DNA from 2 places in the Pseudoclavibacter sp. 8L genome. Region 2 is predicted to be linked to the other one. Evidence: predicted binding sites of a transcription regulator. Region 2 holds the regulator's gene; the other holds the start of a gene.
What was found. Region 2 encodes LexA, which represses DNA repair genes until DNA is damaged. Its sites were predicted from a motif close to TCGAACANNTGTTCGA; they were not measured.
Positions count from the first base shown of each region.

Region 1: a site for LexA is predicted at 3,143-3,158, ahead of GV007_RS14680 (HNH endonuclease signature motif containing protein). Genes of this name have one in related genera too.

Region 1 covers NZ_LR733186.1:1,687,380-1,696,909, forward strand. Annotated here, with positions in the region: gene GV007_RS14665 (hypothetical protein) at 57-263, opposite strand; gene GV007_RS14670 (MFS transporter) at 778-1,974, opposite strand; gene GV007_RS14675 (DedA family protein) at 2,175-2,894, opposite strand; gene GV007_RS14680 (HNH endonuclease signature motif containing protein) at 3,337-4,866, shown strand; gene GV007_RS14685 (hypothetical protein) at 4,863-5,537, shown strand; gene GV007_RS14690 (MDR family MFS transporter) at 5,534-7,216, opposite strand; gene GV007_RS14695 (TetR/AcrR family transcriptional regulator) at 7,327-7,935, opposite strand; gene cls (cardiolipin synthase) at 8,065-9,530, shown strand, end outside.
Region 2 covers NZ_LR733185.1:30,566-40,095, forward strand. Annotated here, with positions in the region: gene crtI (phytoene desaturase family protein) at 1-288, opposite strand, end outside; gene GV007_RS00145 (phytoene/squalene synthase family protein) at 285-1,151, opposite strand; gene GV007_RS00150 (polyprenyl synthetase family protein) at 1,151-2,272, opposite strand; gene GV007_RS00155 (SseB family protein) at 2,381-3,226, opposite strand; gene priA (bifunctional 1-(5-phosphoribosyl)-5-((5-phosphoribosylamino)methylideneamino)imidazole-4-carboxamide isomerase/phosphoribosylanthranilate isomerase PriA) at 3,244-3,987, opposite strand; gene hisH (imidazole glycerol phosphate synthase subunit HisH) at 4,109-4,762, opposite strand; gene hisB (imidazoleglycerol-phosphate dehydratase HisB) at 4,759-5,367, opposite strand; gene GV007_RS00175 (histidinol-phosphate transaminase) at 5,377-6,465, opposite strand; gene GV007_RS00180 (LysM peptidoglycan-binding domain-containing protein) at 6,511-6,828, opposite strand; gene lexA (transcriptional repressor LexA) at 7,054-7,707, shown strand; gene hflX (GTPase HflX) at 7,824-9,350, opposite strand; gene GV007_RS00195 (class I SAM-dependent methyltransferase) at 9,387-9,530, shown strand, end outside.

The DNA of each region.
Region 1 (9,530 bases), on a different contig from region 2:
TTCGTGAAGGGCACATCGGCTGGCAGCGTTTGGCGTCCGCGCTGAGGTCGCGCGACTCAGTAGCCCGAGTTGTTGCCGTGATCGAAGCGGATGCTCGTCGGTGCCGGGCCCGTTCTCTCGGCTCGTCGGCGGCGTTCGTCTGGGGAGAGCTCGGAGTCGCGCGGTGGGCGAGGTGCCGCGCGCAGCATCCACACCAGGAGGAACGTGACCGCCGCGAAGCCCAGGACGATGACGGCAACCACCATTGCGGGGTTCTCGGTCATGGGATGCTCCGCTCACTCAGGCGCTGCACGCGCGTCTTCCGGGGAGTCTCCCACGCCGGCCGGGGAGGCACACTCGCTCACCCTCGTGCTCGGTTGGGCTTGCTGGGCGCGGTGGAGCTCGGCGGGCTCGGTTGAACTCGATTGAATTGCGTGGCCCGTGGTGGTCTGCTCGGTGACCTTCGCCGGCCCCTGGCGTTGCTCGGTGATCCTCGGCGGCCCATTGTGGTGGCCAGGCAGTCATCGACGGCCGGGGTGCAAACGCTGCCAGCCGAGTGCCCCTTTCGTCGGGCGTGTTGCGGGCCACTTGACTGGCAGCGTTTGCCTGCGCGGACGCGGCAGCTGACTCTCCTCAGCGGCGTCCGGCGGGCAACGGGCAGTCGGCGATCAACGGCTGCGACCGGCTGCGACCGGTTGCGGCCGGCTGTGGCCAGCTGCGACCGACTGCGTTCGAGGAGCCAGGCCTCCGGCGCCGTCTTGGCCTTCGGCGCCATCATGGGGTGCTTGCTGGCCCGCGCTACGGCGCCCGCGGGCCTTTCTGCACGGGGATGATGCCCGTGCGCGCCGGCGGGTTCGGGAAGAACCAGAGGATCGCGCCGGAGAGGATCCAGATGATGGCCATTCCGGCGATCAGCCAGCCGGCGTCGAAGCCCGCGATGAGCCCGGCGATGGCCGCGCCGACGGCGGCCGCCGTGACCCGCAGGCCGGCGCCGATCGTGAAGACCTGCGAGCGCACGTTCGGCTTGCTCTCCTTGTCGCGGAGCAGCATCATGGCGGCGTTCGCCGGTGCCGCGAAGAGGCCCGAGATGAGGACGGCTGCGAACGCGAACCCGATCGGCAACGCCGGCACCGCGATGAGGAGGAAGACGCCGGTGGCGACGAAGCCCATCCCCATCACCCAGACCGGGCCCCTGGTGGTCCAGGTCCTCACCGCCATGAAGAGGGCGCCCGCGAGGCCGCCGATCGCGTAGGCCGTGACGAGCCAGGCGGCGGACGCCTCGGAGCCGGTCCGCTCCAGGGAGATGGCGATGGCGGCGATGCCGAGCGCGCCACCGGCGACCTGGCTGACGGTGCCGGCGATCGTGACGATCGCGATCGGCTTGTGCTTGACGAGGTACGTCATGCCGCGAGCGATCGTCCGCCCGAGGCCTTCCACCGGGCCGTTCTTCGCGTGCATCCGGATGCCGAACCCGGCAACCGCCCCGACGAAGGCGAGGCTCGCGAGGAGCACCATCGCGAGTCGTGCTGAGCCTGCCAGCGGGATCGCGAGCGCCGCGAGGGCCGGACCGCCCACCGAGGCGATCGTGTAGGAGAGCGCGTCCTGCGCGTAGGCCTTCCTGGCCGGTTCGATGTTGTCGGTCGCGAAACTCGAGAGGCCGCCCATGTAGGCGGGGGTCACGAAGCCGGCGACCGCGAGGATGACGGCGATGACGCCGATCGGCAGTGTGCCCAGCTGCGAGGCGAAGAGGTAGGCGGCCGCCGTGATCGTCCCCCCGATGATGAGGAGCAGCTTCGGGCGGCGCATCCGGTCGAGGAGGGCGCCCACGAGCGGTGCCGCGATGACGCTCGGGAAGAGGGCGACGGCGACGAGGAGGCCGCCGACGGCGACGTCCCCGAGCTGCTCGACGGCAAGCAGGGGAAGGGCGACGACTGCTCCGGCGTTCGCCAGCCGGAGGGGGATCGAGGTCGACTGGTACCGCCAGATGCCGCTCATCGGTGACCCGAACTCCTCACTGCAACGCCGTCGAAAGACGCGGCAGAGCATGCCGCGGAGGCAAGCCTACGTCGCACTCGAGGCACCCGTCTGCGGCCGGAATCGAGTCTCGCGGGAGGTCGACACTCGTTGTTATCGGCGGTTCGCGGGGCGTCGGAGCCCAGCGCGCGCCGGGTCAGCTGGTGCCGGATTCCCGACGTTCAGTCGCCGAGCTTCTGATCGAAGTCCTTCGGTGCAAGCGAGAGGTTCTTCGCTTCATCGCGGCTGCGCTGCTCCGCCTCGCGGCGGGATTTCCGCGAGTTCAGGAGGTAGTGGATGCTCGTGGGCACCACGGTCGCGAGCACCGCGACGATCAGGATCACGTCGATGTACTGGCGGATGAAGTCGCCGAGCACCGGCACGTAGCCGAGGAGGTAGCCGGCGAAGGTGAGGCCGGCGCCCCAGATGAGCGCGCCGATGAGGTTGTAGATCGTGTACTTGCGGTAGTCCATCTTGCCGACGCCAGCGGCCACCGGAGCGAAGGTGCGCACGACGGGAACGAAGCGGGCGATGATGACAGCGAGGCCGCCGAAGCGCTCGAAGAACGCGTTGGTCCGCTCGACGTTCTTCACGCTGAAGAGGCCGCTCTCCTTGCGCTCGAAGATCCGGGGCCCTGCTTTTCGGCCTATCAGGTAGCCGACCTCGCCGCCGAGGAATGCGGCGAATCCGATGGCGAGGCACACCCACCAGATGTCGAAGCCGATGCCGGGGTAGAAGGCGAGCAGGCCCGTGATGAGCAGCAGCGTGTCGCCGGGCAGCAGGAAGCCGACGAGGAGGCCGGTCTCCGAGAACACGATGAGGCACACGACGAGAAGCGCCCAGGGGCCCGCACCGTGAATGATCGTTTCAGGGTCGAGCCAGGGGAAGAGTGTGGGAGCCACGGAAGGATGCGTCCAGTCGCTGAGATGCAGGGTCGGTAAGTGAAGCACAGGTGATCGAAAGAGTATCCCGCGCGCGCCCTGGGAGGAACACAGCTTGGAGGGGGCGCCCGCCGGGTGCTCTCGCTCGTCGAATGTCTGTGGCGAGATGTAGCGTCGGATGCGTGCTGACAGGCGAGCAGGCTCGTCTGCGCGGTTCGCGGTGCTGCGACCCGGTTACTGTTCTGTGACGTGGGATTTACCCACAGGGGTCGAATATAGGTTCGATGAACTGTAGGCTGGGTCTGGCTTCGGGGGAAGCCAGCTCGGCACGTCAATCCAAAGGCAGAAGTGCTTTGGGAGAGAGGCTGCCGGGGCGATGAGGGGGGAATCGATGGGCGACGACGAGTACGCATTGGGTGGAGTATCTGGGTCTGGGTCTGGGTCTGGGTCTGGGTCTGGGTCTGTGCCTGTATCTGGGTCCGGGGCGGGCGCTGGGTCAGGCGCTGGGGTCCTGTCGGGTTTCCCGGCGAGCGTTGCAGCTGCCGAGCGAGAGTCCGGCGTCGCCGCCACGGCTGTCGTCACGGCGCTGATCGATGGGCGACGGTCCGTCTCGTCGGTGCTCGACGCCGAGTTCTTCGCCGCCTTCGAAGAGCTGGCCGCTCGCAAGCGGATGCTCGACGCGACGATCTTGGAGATGTCGGCCGAGCTGCTCGGGCGAGACGAGATCACACCCGTGGCCTTCTCCGGTTCTCTGGTGCGTCGGGGTGGGTACCGGTCCGTGCACGAGGCCGTGCGGCAGACCTTCGGCCTTCGCCGGGCCGAGGCGGCCAAGCTGCGCGAGGTCGCCGAGGCGACGCGCGAGCGCATCAGCATGACGGGCGAGACGCTTCGGCCCGCACGGAGCCAGGTCGCGGTCGCTGTCGCGGAAGGGAGGGTGACGCTCTCCCAGGCGTCGGCGATCGTCGCAGGGCTGCGCGAAGCGGACGGCAGCGTCGACATCGCCGACCTCGATCGCGCAGAGTACGAACTCGTCCAGGCAGCCTGCGGGCTCACCCAGGAGGACGACGAGCCGGCATCGCCGGAGCGTCTGGCCAAGCAGGCCGCCGTGTGGGTGGCCTTCCTCGACCCGGACGGTGCGGAGCCCAACGCGGAACGTCAAGCCGCGAAGCGAGGGCTCTCCTTCACCCGTCGCGCTGATGGCATGGTGCAGGCCAGGCTCCTGGCGACCCCGGAACAGGGCGAGACCATCATGCGTGTCCTCGACGCGTATCTCTCGCCGCGGCGAGAGCAGACGTGTGAAGCAGACGACGAGCCCCGCGGCAGCCTCGCTCCGCAGGAAGAACCACAGATCCGGGACGAGCGCAGCTTCTCTCAGCGGCGCATCGATGCACTCGTCTCGGTCTTTGCTCAGCACGCCGAGTCCCCGGGCGCACCCCGGACCGGCGGAGAAGCGCCCACCCTGGTCGTGACCGTCACGCGGGCCGGGCTGGTGGGAGCCGCCGAGACGCCGGCGGACATCTCCCGCCTCGAGCACAGCGGTGAGCCTGTCCCGGTCGAGGCAGCACGGCGCATCCTCTGCGACGGCATCATCCGGGTTGCCCTCGTCGACGACGACGGCGAAGTCCTCAAGCTCGGCCGCAAGCGAAGACTCTTCAGTCCGGCTCAGCGAAGAGCGGTCTTCGCCCGAGACGGCGGGTGCAGGGCACCCGCGTGCGAGCTCCCCTTCGACACCGTTGAGATCCACCACGTCACACCGTGGTCGAGCGGCGGACGCACCGACACGACGAACGGCATCGCGCTCTGCACCTTCCACCATCACGAAGTGCACCTGGGGCGACTCACCGTCTCGCCCGCGCAGAGCCGGGCGTGGAAGGTCGAACCGGCAACCGGCCCCAGGGTGGCTCGCGCGCGTATCCGCGAGACTCCGCGCGCGGTCCAGTTCCAGGCGGCACCCAGCAGCGCCGAGGAGGCGCTTGGAAAGATGAGCGCATGACAGCACTTCGCCCTCAGCAGTTTCCGACCATCGAGGTGATCAGGGGGCGCTGGGCGCTCGTGGCAGCCATCGAGACCGCGATCCTCGGCGAGGGTCGCGACAACTCCCACGCCGACGAGCACGGCTGGTTCTACTCAGACGGTGGCGGCAGCTGGGCTCGGCTCACCCCGCTCCCCGACGGCCGGGCCGTCCTCGCCGGCATCGACCGCGACCACTCCGAGACGCACAAGCGGGGCCTCGACCTCATCACGGGCATGCCCGACTGGGGAGTGGCGCACGTCGAAGCCGCCGTCAGCTCGGAATCGGGACGCCACTGGGAGACTGGCGGGGACCAGCCCTGGCTCGGATTCGTCTACTGGCGCGAGAACGCCGGGGAAGCCTGGCGCACCGTCGACCACGGCCTCGCCGACGGACTCGACAAGCACCTGCTCCCCGTGCTCAGCGAGGAGCAGATGCTCGCCGCCGCCGCCGACTGGTTCGAGGGTGCCGTCATGGACCTCGATGACCCGGAGTCAGCCCCCGAGCAGGTCGACGCGGAAGCCGTCCGGCGAGGCGCCGAGCTGGGCCCGGACCTCACCGCCCAGGCGCTCACTGCGGTCCTCCCTTTCGAGGGGATGCATATCGAAGCAGCCGTCCGCGCGGCCCGCGCGTTCTCGGCGGCTCCCCGCTAGTCGCGGCTCCTCGGGCTGTTCGAGTCGAGCCTCGTCGGCTCCGCGCTCGTGGCGGCACCGCCGACCGCCTCGTGGCGATCCCGAGCCGCAGCGTCGAGCTCCTCCGCCTCTTCCCCGCCGACCGCCTCGCCACGGGCCACGAGCCCGGCAACATCAGAGAGGGGGATCTGCTTCAGGAAGAGCGATAGCAGGAACGCGAGCGCTATGAATGGCACCAGGTACCAGAACACGGGGGCCAGAGCATCGGCGTAGGCCGTGACGATCCCATCCCGAACCTCGTCCGGCAGCTGCGAGAGCGTCTGCGGGTCGATAGTCGAGGTCGCCGTCGCCGCATCAGCCGGGCTGGCGCCGCTCGCCGTGAACACCGACGTGAGGTTCTCCGTCAGGCGCGTTGTGAAGATCGCACCGAACACCGCAGTGCCGAGTGCCGCCCCAACCTCACGGAAGTAGTTGTTCGTGCTCGTCGCCGTGCCGATCTCAGCGGCGGGCACCGCGTTCTGAACGACCAGGACAACAACCTGCATGATGAGGCCGAGCCCCGCCCCGAAGAAGAACAGGAACACGCAGATGAGCCAGATGGGCGTATCCGCCGTCAAGGTGGTCATCGCCACCATCGCGAGGCCGGTCAGCACCGTGCCCACGATCGGGTAGATGCGGTACCGCCCGGTCTTCGAGATGAGGATTCCCGAAGCGATGGACGTGCCCATGAGGCCCGCCATCATCGGCAGCATGAGCAGCCCCGAGGCAGCGGCCGACGTGCCAGACGACATCTGCAGGAACGTCGGGACGAAGCCGATCGCCGCGAACATGCCGATGCCCAGCGTCAGGCCGATAGCCGTCGCGTTCACGAAGATCGGGTTCTTGAAGAGGCCCAGCGGGATGATCGGATCCTCAGCGCGCGACTCGACGAAGACGAACATCGCCGCCGCCACGAGGAGGCCGAGGCCCCACGCCCACGTGACCATCGACGCCCAGCCGTGTTGAGCATCCGCACCGAAGTCGGTGAAGAAGATGAGGCAGGTCGTCGCAGCCGACAAGAAGATCACACCGAGATAGTCGATGCGCTTCGTCGCCTTCTTGCTCGGCAGCTTCAACGCCACCACGGCGATGACGAATGCCGCGATGCCGACCGGGATGTTGATGTAGAACGCCCACTGCCACGTCAGGTGGTCGACGAAATAGCCACCCAGTAGTGGGCCGCCGACCGCCGAAAGGCCGAAGACAGCGCCGAGCGGGCCAAGGTACTTGCCGCGCTCGCTGGCCGGCACGATGTCGGCGATGATCGCCTGCGACAGGATGATGAGCCCGCCACCGCCGAGACCCTGGATGGCGCGGAACACCACGAACGCCCAGAAGCTGTCCGCGAAGGCGCAGCCCACCGACGCGAGCGTGAAGATCGCGATCGCGATGAGGAAGAGGTTCCGTCGCCCGAGCACATCACCGAACTTGCCGTAGATCGGCATGACGATGGTCGTCGCGAGGAGGTAGGCGGTCGTGATCCACACCTGGTGGTCGACTCCGCCGAGCTCGCCCACGATCGTCGGCATAGCCGTCGAGACGATCGTCTGGTCGAGGCTCGAGAGAAGCATGCCGGCGATGAGGGCGCCGAAGATGGTCCAGATCCTGCGCTTCGTAAGCAGGAACTGCGGCGCTGCTGGCGCCGGTGCACTGGTGGTCATGCGTGAGTCCGTTCGAGGAGTGCGGTGCGGAAGGAGAGGGAGGGAGGGAGAGGAGGGGGAGGAGAGGAAGAGGAGAAGAGGTCTGACAGGAAGAGGGGGCGGCGCCGCCCTCAGTGCTGCAGCACGGCGCGCATGGCGGCGACTCGTCGGAAGACGACCGTCTCCATGTCGTCGGTGTTGTCCGTCGTGAAGAACTCGAAGGCGCTCGCCCGCATGATGGACATGAGGAGCTGCACGGCGGCGGCGGCGCGAAGGTCCCCGGCTGGGAGCCCTTCTCGACGCTCGACGAGGGTGACGTCCCGCTTCTCGTCGCTCGACATGTGCTCGAGCACCCGCTTGAAGAGCTTCGGCTCCTGGTCGATGACGGCCATGACTTCGCGGATGTCTCCCGAGTTCGGCTCCGGGTCGGACTCGCGCCACCGCTCGAGTGCGAGGTGTGTCAGCGCTTCGAGGAGGTCCGGGCTCAGCTGCTCGCTTTCCGGGGCGCCCCCCGCCACGAAACGCTCGTCGAGGTGGGTCGTGTCTCGTCGGGCCGAGATGCCGAGAACAGCGTCTTCCTTCGATGCGAAGTAGTTGAAGAACGTCCTTCGGGAGACGCCGACCTGCTCGCAGAGCTCCTCGATCGTGAAGCCGGGAAGGCCGACGTCGAGGGCGCGGCGTCGGGCCATCGACGAGATGTCGCGGCTTGTCTGCGCCATCTTGCGAGCCCGCAGGTTCATTGCACTATCCATCACTAGTGCAGTATTGCACTAATTGAGGAAAGTGCAACAAGTTCTGAGCGTGGATGCACTTCCCGCCCGCGCGCATCCCTTGGCCTACGCTGTCCCCTAGTACCCCGAGGAGACCCGATGACCGAGATCCCGCACATCACGATCAGCGCTGGCTTGATCTTCGCGATCATCGACCTGATCATCCGAGTCATCGCGATCATCGTCGTGCCCCGGAATCGGAAGCCGAGCGTCGGCATCGCCTGGCTCATGGCCATCTTCCTCATCCCGTACGTCGGCGTCATCGCCTTCCTCCTCCTCGGCAGCTTCCGCCTTCCCGCGAAGCGCATGGAGCGTCAGCAAGAGGTCACGACCTTCATCAACATGGCCGTCGGGAGCGTCGAGGTCGAGCCGACCAGGCACAGCGACCCGGCCTGGTTCGACTCCGTCGTCGCCCTCAACCGCACGTACACGGCCATCCCCCTCATCAGCGACAACGAGGTCGTCCTGCAGGGTGACTATGAGGAAACCATCGTCGCGATGGCCGCCGAGATCGATGCGGCAGAGAAGTGGGTGCACGTCGAGTTCTACATCCTCGCCTGCGATCACACCACTCTGCCGATCTTCGATGCCCTCGACCGGGCGGTCGCACGGGGCGTGAGTGTTCGCATCCTGCTCGACCACATCGCCTCCATCCGCGTGCCGGGCTACCGCAAGCACACGCTGTCGCGGCTCAAGGCTCTCGAGCGGGCCGGCGCCGAGTGGCACTACATGCTCCCCGTCCGCCCCTGGCGCGGCGAGTACCAGCGGCCAGACCTGCGAAACCACCGCAAGCTCCTCATTGTCGACGGCAACTCCGCCTACCTCGGCTCGCAGAATGTCGTCGACTCGACGTACAACAAGCGCGGCAACATCCGCCGCGGCCTCCACTGGCACGACCTGATGGTGCGCCTTGAAGGGCCGGCAGTGCACGCCGTCAGTGCCGTCTTCATCACCGACTGGTACTCGGAGTCGGGAACGATCATCCCCGAAGACCTCACGGACGTCGAGACGATGCCGCAGGAAGCGCGGATGGACTGCCAGATCGTGCCGAGCGGCCCCGGGTACCCCAGCGAGAACAACCTCCGCCTCTTCCTCAACCTCCTCTACGTCGCCCAGAAGTCGATCATCATCACGAGCCCGTACTTCGTGCCGGACGAGTCGATGCTGTACGCCATCACGACCGCAACGGCACGCGGGGTGGTGGTCGAGCTGTTCGTCTCGGAGATCGGCGACCAGGCCATGGTCTATCACGCGCAGCGCTCCTACTACGAGGCCCTGCTGCTCGCGGGTGTTCGCATCTGGATGTACAAGTCGCCCACCATCCTGCACGCCAAGCACTTCACGATCGACGACGAGGTCGCCGTCATCGGGTCGTCCAACATGGACATGCGCTCCTTCTCGCTGAACTTCGAAGTGTCGCTCATGGTGCGCAGCGCGGACTTCGTTGAGGACCTGCGAGAGGTGCAGCAGGACTACCGCGAGCACTCGCGAGAGCTGACGATGTTCGAGTGGCGGAAGCAGCCGCTGCGCTCGACCGTCCTGGACAACCTCGCGAGACTCACCGC
Region 2 (9,530 bases):
CTGCTCCGGCTCCGGGAAGACGCGGTAGCCGGGGTCGAGCATGCGCAGATCCAGCTGCTCCTCGGTACTCGTGCCCGCAAGCGCGAAGTAGTGGTCGAAGACGCTCGGCATCAGGTACCAGCTCGGGCCGGTATCGAAGCGGAAGCCGTCGACCTCGAGGAGGCCCGCACGGCCGCCGACCCGGTCGTTCTTCTCGAGCACCGTCACGGCGAAGCCGTCCCGTGCGAGCAGGATCGCTGTGGCGAGGCCGGCCATTCCGGCGCCGATGACTACTGCTCGGGTGCTCATGATCGTGTCTCCAGAAGGACTCGTGCTGCGATGCGCGCCTTCTCGGCGCCGGGAACTCTCACGCGTGTGGTGCGCAGCTGATCGGCCGGCGTCGCCGCGATGCGGTCGGCGAGCGCAGCGAAGAGAGCACTCGCGAGGGCCACGCCTCTGCGGCAATCCCTCGGCAGCAGCGGGATGCCCGCATCCGCTGTCGCGAGATCGGCGCGGATGCGGTCCAGCCAGATGAGCTTGCGCCGCTCGTCGAGCGGCGCCGACTCCAGACCCTCCACCGGCAGGTAGTCCCTGCCGAGCCGGTCGGCGTCATCGCCCACGTCGCGGAGGAAGTTCACATTCTGGAACGCGGCGCCGAGCGCGCAGGCCGCCGCGTCGATGCGCTCCCGCTGCTCTGGGGTGCGAGAGACACCGGTGAGGAACACCCGCACGCACATCAGCCCCACGACCTCAGCTGAACCGTAGACGTAGCGCCGTTGCTCCTCCACGTCGAGCGAGCGAGGCTCGAGATCCATGCGCATCGAAGCGAAGAAGGGCACGACAAGCTCGGCCCCGAACCCGCAGCGTCGCGCCGTCACCGCGAACGCGTGGACAACCAGATTCGTGCTGAAGCCCGACTCGATGGCCTCGAGCGCCTGCGCCTCGAGCCCGTCGAGCGCCGCGTGCTGCTGCTCGAGGGAGAGGCCGGCAAGCGCGCCGACACCATCCACGATCTCATCGGCCACGCGGACCAGCGCGTAGATGCTGCGCACCGGTTTGACCGTCCGGCGCCCGAGGAAGCGCGATGCCGCACCGAAGGAACTCGAGTAGGCGAAGATGACCTCGGCCGCGGACTTCTCCGCGGTGCGCGTGTACTGCTCGAGTGGCGACATCACGACGTGCGCCTCTCCAGCAGCATCAGCAGACGCTCCAGCATCTCGGCAAGGTTCCGCTCCCCCTCGCGTCCAGAAGCACCCACGGCCCTCGCGGCGGCTCGTGCCCTCGAGAACTGGGCCGCGAGCTCCTGCTCGACAGCGGCGCGCGAGCCAGACGCGTCGATGAGGTCGCGCGCCCTCGCGCCATCCGCCTCGCTGAGCATCGGATCGCCGAGCAGCGACTCGAGCTCACCCCAGACCGGGGTTCCGCAGGCCAGGGCGATGAGCGCCGTGAACTTGCCCTCCCGGATATCCGAGTACGGCGCCTTCCCGAGCTTGTGCTGGTCTCCGAAGACACCGAACAGGTCGTCCTGCAGCTGGAAGGCGAGCCCGGCGGCGTCCGAGAACTGGGCGATGAGACGCGCATCCACCGCACCCTCGGCACCCGCTGCGATCAGACCGAGCTCGAGCGGCAGCAGCACGGTGTACGCGGAGGTCTTGTTCGAGCTCATCGACAGGACCTCGGCCAATGCCGGATGGTCGCTTCGAACCGACAGGCTCACGTCGCTGAACTCACCGGCAACCGAGACCGCGAGGGCACGCTCGATGGCATCGAGCACGCGCAGACGAACGGCGTGGGGCTGGTCGATGCGCGCAACCCTCAGGTGCGCTTCGGAGAGCAGGAGGTCGCCGACCAGGATCGCGGCGGCCTGCCCCAGGCGGTTGCCGCGCTCGTCGTCGAACTCCGGTCCTCCCACGATCTCCTCGACGCTGCCGAGGAGATTCAGCTCACCCCTGCGCATGGTGTCGTTGTCGATCACGTCGTCGTGGGTCAGGAACGCGAGGTGGAGCAGCTCGGTCGCGGTCGCAAGTTCCATGACCGCCTCAGGCACCTCTGCTGCGCCCGTGTAGGACAGGTAGGCCTGCATGACCAGCGCAGGGCGGAAGAGCTTTCCGCCTTCGGCGCTGCGAGCCGTGATGCGCCACAGCGTCGCGAGGCCCTCGTCGATCGCGGCCGCAGCCGCGACTCGTCCGGCCAGGAACTCCTCGATTCGCCTTCTCACCTCGAGCAGCTGCTGCGCTGCGAGGTCGAAGTCCGAACCCTGGCCACGGGGGCTCGCCAGAGGCTCACGGATCACTCGGCACCACTCCCTTTAGCTCGGTTGGCTAGCAATAAGAGTATCTAATTACTTCTACTCGAGCGTACAGGCAAGCCTTCCCCGAGTTGCCGTGCCTGGTCAATCCCCTCAGCGCCTCCACCACGAGCGCTTAGAATCTCGTCGCCGGTTCTCCGCGTCGCTCGAGGCAACAGCGCTGGCCCGCGCGAACGAGATGCCGAGCGAGTCGACTTCGGTGCGGAACGCCTCGCTCCCCTGCAGCAGCTCGCTCGCTCGGCGAGACAGATCCGCGAGCTCCTCGCGGCCAGCGTCACCACCGACGTGGAGCACCACACGCAGCTCGGGGCCAGCCAGGCGTGCCTCCGGATCTCCAGGCACGAGGTCGATGCCGAGCACCTCCTCGAGCTCTGCCATCACCCTCGACAGCTCACCCGTGACAACCGGGCTCACCCACGGGGCCACCCAGCTCTGCTCCTGCGCGATCGCCCAAACTGCCGGGCGGCGGACGACGAACTCCGTCTCGCTCGTCGGATCCACCACGATGAGGTCGCTGCCCTCGGCAGCAGCCGAGATGGCCGCCCGCTGCATGAGCGCAGGCACCGGCCGAGCCTTGGGATTCCAGGCCCTCATGGCCTCCGCCGAGGTGAACACAGGGAGGACCGTGCGACCGTCTGGGCCGGCGACCGTCACGATGGAGAGATCAGCGCTCTTGTCGACGGTGACACCCTGCGCGTTGACATCGGCTTCGCCCAGCTTCGCCACGAGGGGGATCAGCACGCGAGCCTGCCGCAATGCGTCGACCACCGCGTCGGGACCCACCTCCCGCGCACGGAAGCGCCGCATCGCCGCGACGAACTGCGCCGGCGCCGTCCCGTCGTCATCGCGGAACGGATTGTCGCCGAAGCTCCGCCCAGACCAGCTCTGGCCAGCAGAGTCGGCCTTGCTGGGCTGGAAGTGCTCTGGCAGCGACGGCATGGGTCAGACCTCTCGAGTCAGGATGCGACGTCGAGGGCCTCGACAAGCGTGAAGGCCCCCGAGTAGAGCGCCTTGCCGATGATCGCGCCCTCGAGCCCCTGCGGCACGAGGCCGCGCAGCGCCGCGATGTCGTCGAGACTCGAAACGCCACCCGAGGCGACGACGGGACGGTCGGTCCGGTCGAGGATGTCACTGAGGAGCTGCAGGTTCGGGCCCTGGAGGGTGCCGTCCTTCGTCACGTCGGTCACGACGTAGCGTGCACAGCCGGCTTCCTCGAGCCGTTCGAGCACCGACCAGAGGTCACCAGCATCGCGCGTCCAGCCGCGAGCCGCGAGCGTGGTGCCACGCACGTCGAGGCCAACGGCGATGAGCTCGCCGTAGCGAGCGATGACGTTCGCCGCCCACTCCGGATTCTCGAGCGCGGCGGTGCCGAGGTTGATGCGGCGCGCACCGGCGTCGACCGCACGCTCGAGGGACTCGTCGTCGCGGATCCCGCCGGACAGCTCGACATTGACGTGCTTGGCCGCCCGGATGACGCGCTTGATGACGCTGCGGTTCTCCCCGCGCCCGAAGGCCGCGTCGAGGTCCACGAGGTGGATCCACTCCGCGCCCTGCTCGATCCAGTCCTCCGCCGCATCCACCGGATCGCCGTAGTTCGTGGCGGAGTCGGCCTCGCCCTGAACCAGACGCACCGCCTTGCCGCCGGCGAGGTCGATTGCGGGGAAGAGCACGAGCTCCGGTGACGTGTTGAATTCGCTCACGCGCGTAGGTTCCTTGTTCTCGTTCTGAGGCGCCGGGGCATCGACGCCGGAAGGGGATGCCCTGGCAGTCCGGGCAATAGCGTATCGGCAGGCGGCGGTGCAGCGCGCCGACGCAGCAGCACTAGCCGCGCTTCGGCAGCGTCTCGATCCAGTTCCGAAGCAGGCGCACGCCAGCCTCGCCGGACTTCTCCGGGTGGAACTGCGTCGCCGACAAGGGGCCGTTCTCGACTGCGGCGATGAAGCGCTCGCCGTGTTCGGCATGGGTCACGAGCACCGGGCGGGCCTTCGGATGCGGGTCGAGCGGGAGCTCATGCGCCGCGTACGAGTGCACGAAGTAGAAGCGCTCGCGAGCGATGCCGGCGAACAGCTTCGAGTCGACCGGTGGGTCGACGAGGTTCCATCCCATGTGCGGAAGGACCTCGGCCCGCAGCTCGGTCACCTCGCCCGGCCATTCGCCCAGGCCTTCGGCTCTCTTGCCACCCTCGATACCGCCGTCGAAGAAGATCTGCATGCCGACGCAGATGCCGAGCACGGGGCGCCCGCCTGCGAGGCGCCGACCGACGATCTCCCCGATGCGCTGACGATTGATGGCCTCCATGACGTGAGCGAAGCTCCCGACACCTGGCACGACATAGCCGTCCGCATCGTAGGCGGCAGCGCGGTCGGCCGTCAGCTCGACCTCGGCACCAGCCGCTTCGAGCGCCTTCACGGCGGAGTGCACGTTGCCCGAGCCGTAGTCAGCGACGACCACCCGTGGGCGTTCGACTGGAGTCACAGCGCGCCCTTGGTCGAAGGAATGCCCACGACCTCCGGGTCGAAACGCTTGGCCGCGCGGAACGCACGGGCGAACGCCTTGAACTCCGCTTCGGCGATGTGGTGCGGGTCGCGCCCGCGGATGACCTCGACGTGCACCGTCAGGCCGGCGTGGAACGTGATCGCCTCGAAGACGTGACGCACCATCGCGCCCGTGAAGTGTCCGCCGATGAGGTGGTAGACGAAGGCCTCCGGCTCGCCGGTGTGCACGAGGAACGGACGCCCCGAGATGTCGACGACGGCTTGGGCGAGCGACTCATCGAGCGGCACCCTCGCATCGCCGTAGCGCGCGATGCCCGACTTGTCGCCGAGGGCCTGGCGGATCGCCTGGCCGAGCACGATCGCCGTGTCCTCGACCGTGTGGTGCACGTCGATCTCGGTGTCACCCGTCGCACGGATCGTGAGATCGGTCAGCGAGTGCTTCGCGAAAGCGTTCAGCATGTGGTCGTAGAACGGAACCGACGTCTGGATGTCGGCGATGCCGGTCCCGTCGAGGTTCAGGCTCAGCTCGATCGAGGACTCGCTCGTCGCGCGTGAGACGGTCGCGGTGCGTGGCGTCGTGGTCATCGCTCCAGCCTAGGCCTTCCCTGCGTCGGTGATCTCGGCGAGCGCGGCCAGCAACGCGCTCGTCTCCGCGCGGGTCCCGGCGGTCACCCGAAGCGTGTTCGGGATGCCGACGTCCCTCACCAGGATGTCGCGGTCGAGGAGCTGCTGGAACGTGCCCGCGGGATCCGCGACGTCGCCGAACAGCACGAAGTTCGCGCCAGACTCCCACGGCGTGTAGCCAAGGCGGGGCAGCTCCACCAGCAGGCGGTCGCGCTGCTCGCGGATGGCGTCGACCTGCTGGAGCATGATCTCCGAGCACTCGAGCGCTGCAGTAGCGGCTGCTTGGGTGATCGCGGAGAGGTGGTACGGCAGTCGGACGAGTCGCACGGCGTCGACGACGGCCTCGTGAGCCGCGAAGTACCCGACGCGGGCGCCAGCGAAGGCGAACGCCTTGCTCATGGTCCTCGAGACCACGAGCCGCTCGCGACCAGGGAGGAGGGAGAGCGCGGTCTCCTGACCATCAGGGAGGAACTCGGCGTAGGCCTCATCGACGATCAGGATGCCATCGGTCGCGTCGTAGGCAGCTGCGATCACGTCGAGATCGGTGACGGTGCCAGTGGGGTTGTTCGGCGTGCAGATGATGGTGATGTCGGGCCGCTCTCGCCGAAGCGCCTCGGTGACAAGGTCAGCCGTCAGCGCGAAGCCGTCGGCACGTGGCACCGGGATCCATTTGGAGCCCACGCCCCTGGCGAGAAGCGGGTACATGGAATAGCTCGGCGTGAAGCTGAGCACGCTGCGCCCGGGGCCACCGAAGACCTGCAGCAGCTGCTGCATGATCTCGTTCGAGCCATTGGCTGCCCACACCTGCTCGGGACCGATACCCCGGCCCAGATAGACGCTCAGCTGCTCGCGCAGCGCCGTGAACTCGCGGTCCGGGTAGCGATTGAGCCCCGGAAGCTCCCGGGCGATCGCCTCGATGATTCGCCTGGCCACAACCTCGGGCACCGGATGTGGATTCTCGTTGACGTTGATGGCAACGCGCACTGGCTGCTGCGGTGCTCCGTAAGGGGTGAGTCCGCGGAGGTCATCACGGATGGGCAGGTCTTCGAACGAGGTCACCGCACAAGCCTACGACGCGGTCTGCGGCTCGGATGGGTTGTGGCCTCAGTCGAGTGGAAGCGCGAGGCGCTGCCCGGCCTGAACCGTGCCGTTCTCGAGGGCGTTGAGCTTGGAGATCTCAACGATGACATCGCGGATATCGGAATCGCCCGCGACTTCCTCGGCGATGCCCCAAAGCGTGTCGCCAGCACCGACGGTGACGTACTCGAATTCGACGTCTGCGGCGTCGCTCGAGGCCGCCGCGGAGTTCATGTGCGTGGCCCCAAGGGCGATGGCTGCGGCGACGGGCAGCGCGGCGATGGCGAGCAGGACACGACGGCCTCGGACGGTGAGGCGGAGTGGTGCAACGGCAGTGGTGTTCATGATTCCTCCTGATTCGTCCACATCTTCGAGTGGTCGAATGTATGTACTGAATATAGCTACGAACAAAGTGCCAAGTCAAGGCTTACAGTTCGAATCTCTCGAACTTTCATCCACAACACTCGAAGAAATGTTTCGTACCTGCGTGCACTCTCGGTAGGGTTGGCGCTATCAGGCAGTGCATCACCTGCCACCGACATTCCGTGTCGGAGAGCGGACGGAGACGACATGGCCAAGAAGCCAGCGAGCGACATCTACAGAAAACTGACCGAGAAGCAGGAGCGCATCCTGACCTGCATCATGGAGTCGGTGCGCACGCGCGGGTACCCGCCGAGCATGCGAGAGATCGGCGACGAAGTCGGCCTCGTCTCCCTGTCGAGCGTCACCCACCAGCTCGGCCAGCTTGAGAAGTTCGGCTACATCAAGCGCAATCCGGGCATGCCCCGCGCCCTCGAGGTGCTGGTGCACTTCGACCACACCGACGATGGCGATTCCAACGAGACGCCGGAGGCCGCGTTCGTCCCGGTGGTCGGCAGGATCGCAGCCGGCATCCCGATCACGGCGGAGCAGCAGGTCGAAGACGTCTTCGCGCTCCCCCGTCAGATCGTCGGCAAGGGAGAGCTCTTCCTTCTCCGTGTCGTTGGCGAGTCGATGATCGACGCCGCCATCTGCGACGGCGACTGGGTCGTCGTGCGGTCGCAGCGCACTGCCGAGAACGGCGACATCGTCGCCGCGATGCTCGACGGAGAAGCCACGGTCAAGACCTTCCGCAAGCGCGACGGCCACATCTGGCTGCTCCCCCGCAACAGCGACTTCGAGCCGATCCTCGGCGACGAGTCCGAGATCCTCGGCAAGGTCGTCGCTGTCCTTCGCTCCATCTGAGGACGGCGGGCAGCCCCGACGCAGGTACACACGTCAGCAGATACAGAAGAGCGGCGAGCCCTATGGGCTCGCCGCTCTTCTGTATCTGTGTCCCTCAGGAGGCTGAAGGGTGTGTGTCAGCCAGCGACCGCGAACGCCTCGAACAGTCCGAGCTGGTCGGGGTGGACCCGGGCCTTGAGCCGCGTGCCGCTCTCCACATGCTCGAGCTCGAGCACGGCGCCTCGTTCGTGCAGGTACGAGACGAGATCGCCGCGCTCGAAGGGAACGAGAACGTCGATGGTCACCTCGGGAGTGGGCAGGAGCTCGGCGATGCGCCCGAGCAGCAGGTCGATGCCCTCACCCGTGTGCGCGGAGACGAAGATGCCGTCGGAGGCGAGCCCCTGGAGCTCGAGGCGTCGATCGCTGTCGACCAGGTCGGCCTTCGTGAAGACCACGATCTCGGGAACATCGTGGGCTTCGACTTCGCCGATGACGTCTCGCACCGTGGCAAGCTGCGCGGCGGGATCCGGGTGCGAGGCGTCGACGGCATGCACGATGACATCGGCTGCCTGCAGCTCCTCGAGCGTCGAGCGGAAGGCTTCGACCAGCTGGTGGGGCAGGTTGCGCACGAAGCCCACCGTGTCGGCGATCGTGTAGGGACGGCCGTCCTCGGTCGCTGCCTTGCGCACCGTCGCGTCGAGGGTGGCGAAGAGGACGTTCTCGACCAGGACGCCCGCATGCGTGATGCGATTGAGGAGGCTCGACTTGCCCGCGTTCGTGTACCCCACGATCGCGACCGCCGGAACCTGGTTGCGCTGTCGGGTCGCGCGCTTGACGTCACGCGAATCCTTCATGTCGGCGATCTGGTGGCGAAGCTTGGCCATCTTCGTGCGGATGCGCCGACGGTCGAGCTCGATCTTGGTCTCTCCAGGGCCTCTTGACCCCATGCCGGCGCCGCCAGAGCCGACCTGACCACCGGCCTGCCGAGACATCGACTCACCCCAGCCGCGGAGACGCGGGAGCATGTACTCCATCTGCGCCAGCTCAACCTGCGCCTTGCCCTCGCGGCTCTTGGCGTGCTGGGAGAAGATGTCGAGGATCACCGCGGTGCGGTCGATGACCTTCACCTTGATCTCGTCTTCGAGCGCGCGACGCTGGCTGGGCGCGAGCTCGGTGTCGGCGACCACCGTGTCGGCTTCGAGCGCCGCGACGATCTCCTTGAGCTCAGCGACCTTGCCTCGGCCGAGGTACGTGGCGGGGTCGGGGTTCGGTCGACGCTGCAGCACGCCGTCGAGGACGACGGCTCCCGCGGTCTCTGCGAGTGCGGCCAGCTCCTGCATCGAGTTCTCGGCCTCCTCGAGGGAGTTCCTGCGGTAGACGCCCACGAGCACGACACGCTCGAGGCGCACCTTGCGGTACTCGACCTCGGTGACGTCCTCGAGTTCCGTTCGCAGGCTCTCGACTCGTCGCAGCGACTGCCTGGCTTCGCGTTCGAGCTGGTCGCCGTCGGCCTCGCCGTCGTAGCTCGTGCTGGCGCCGTCCTGCAGCGCCTGCGCTCTACCGGAGGAGAACAGGGTCATCGTGGCGCCCGGTTCCTTCGCGGCTCGGAGGATTCGGTCGATCGCGTCGTTGCTTTCGCCTGGAGGAGTCTCAGAATCTCGCATATTCGTACTATTCTACGCCGGTGCTAGCGTCTAGGGGTGACCGCTCAGCATTACTTCTCAGCAACCCCTGACGGGCCTCTGGAACGGCGACGCGTCGTCGCCAACCTCCGGGGCCGAACGGTGACTGTCATCACGGCAGGCGGCACCTTCAGCCCTGAGCACGTGGACCGCGGCACCCAG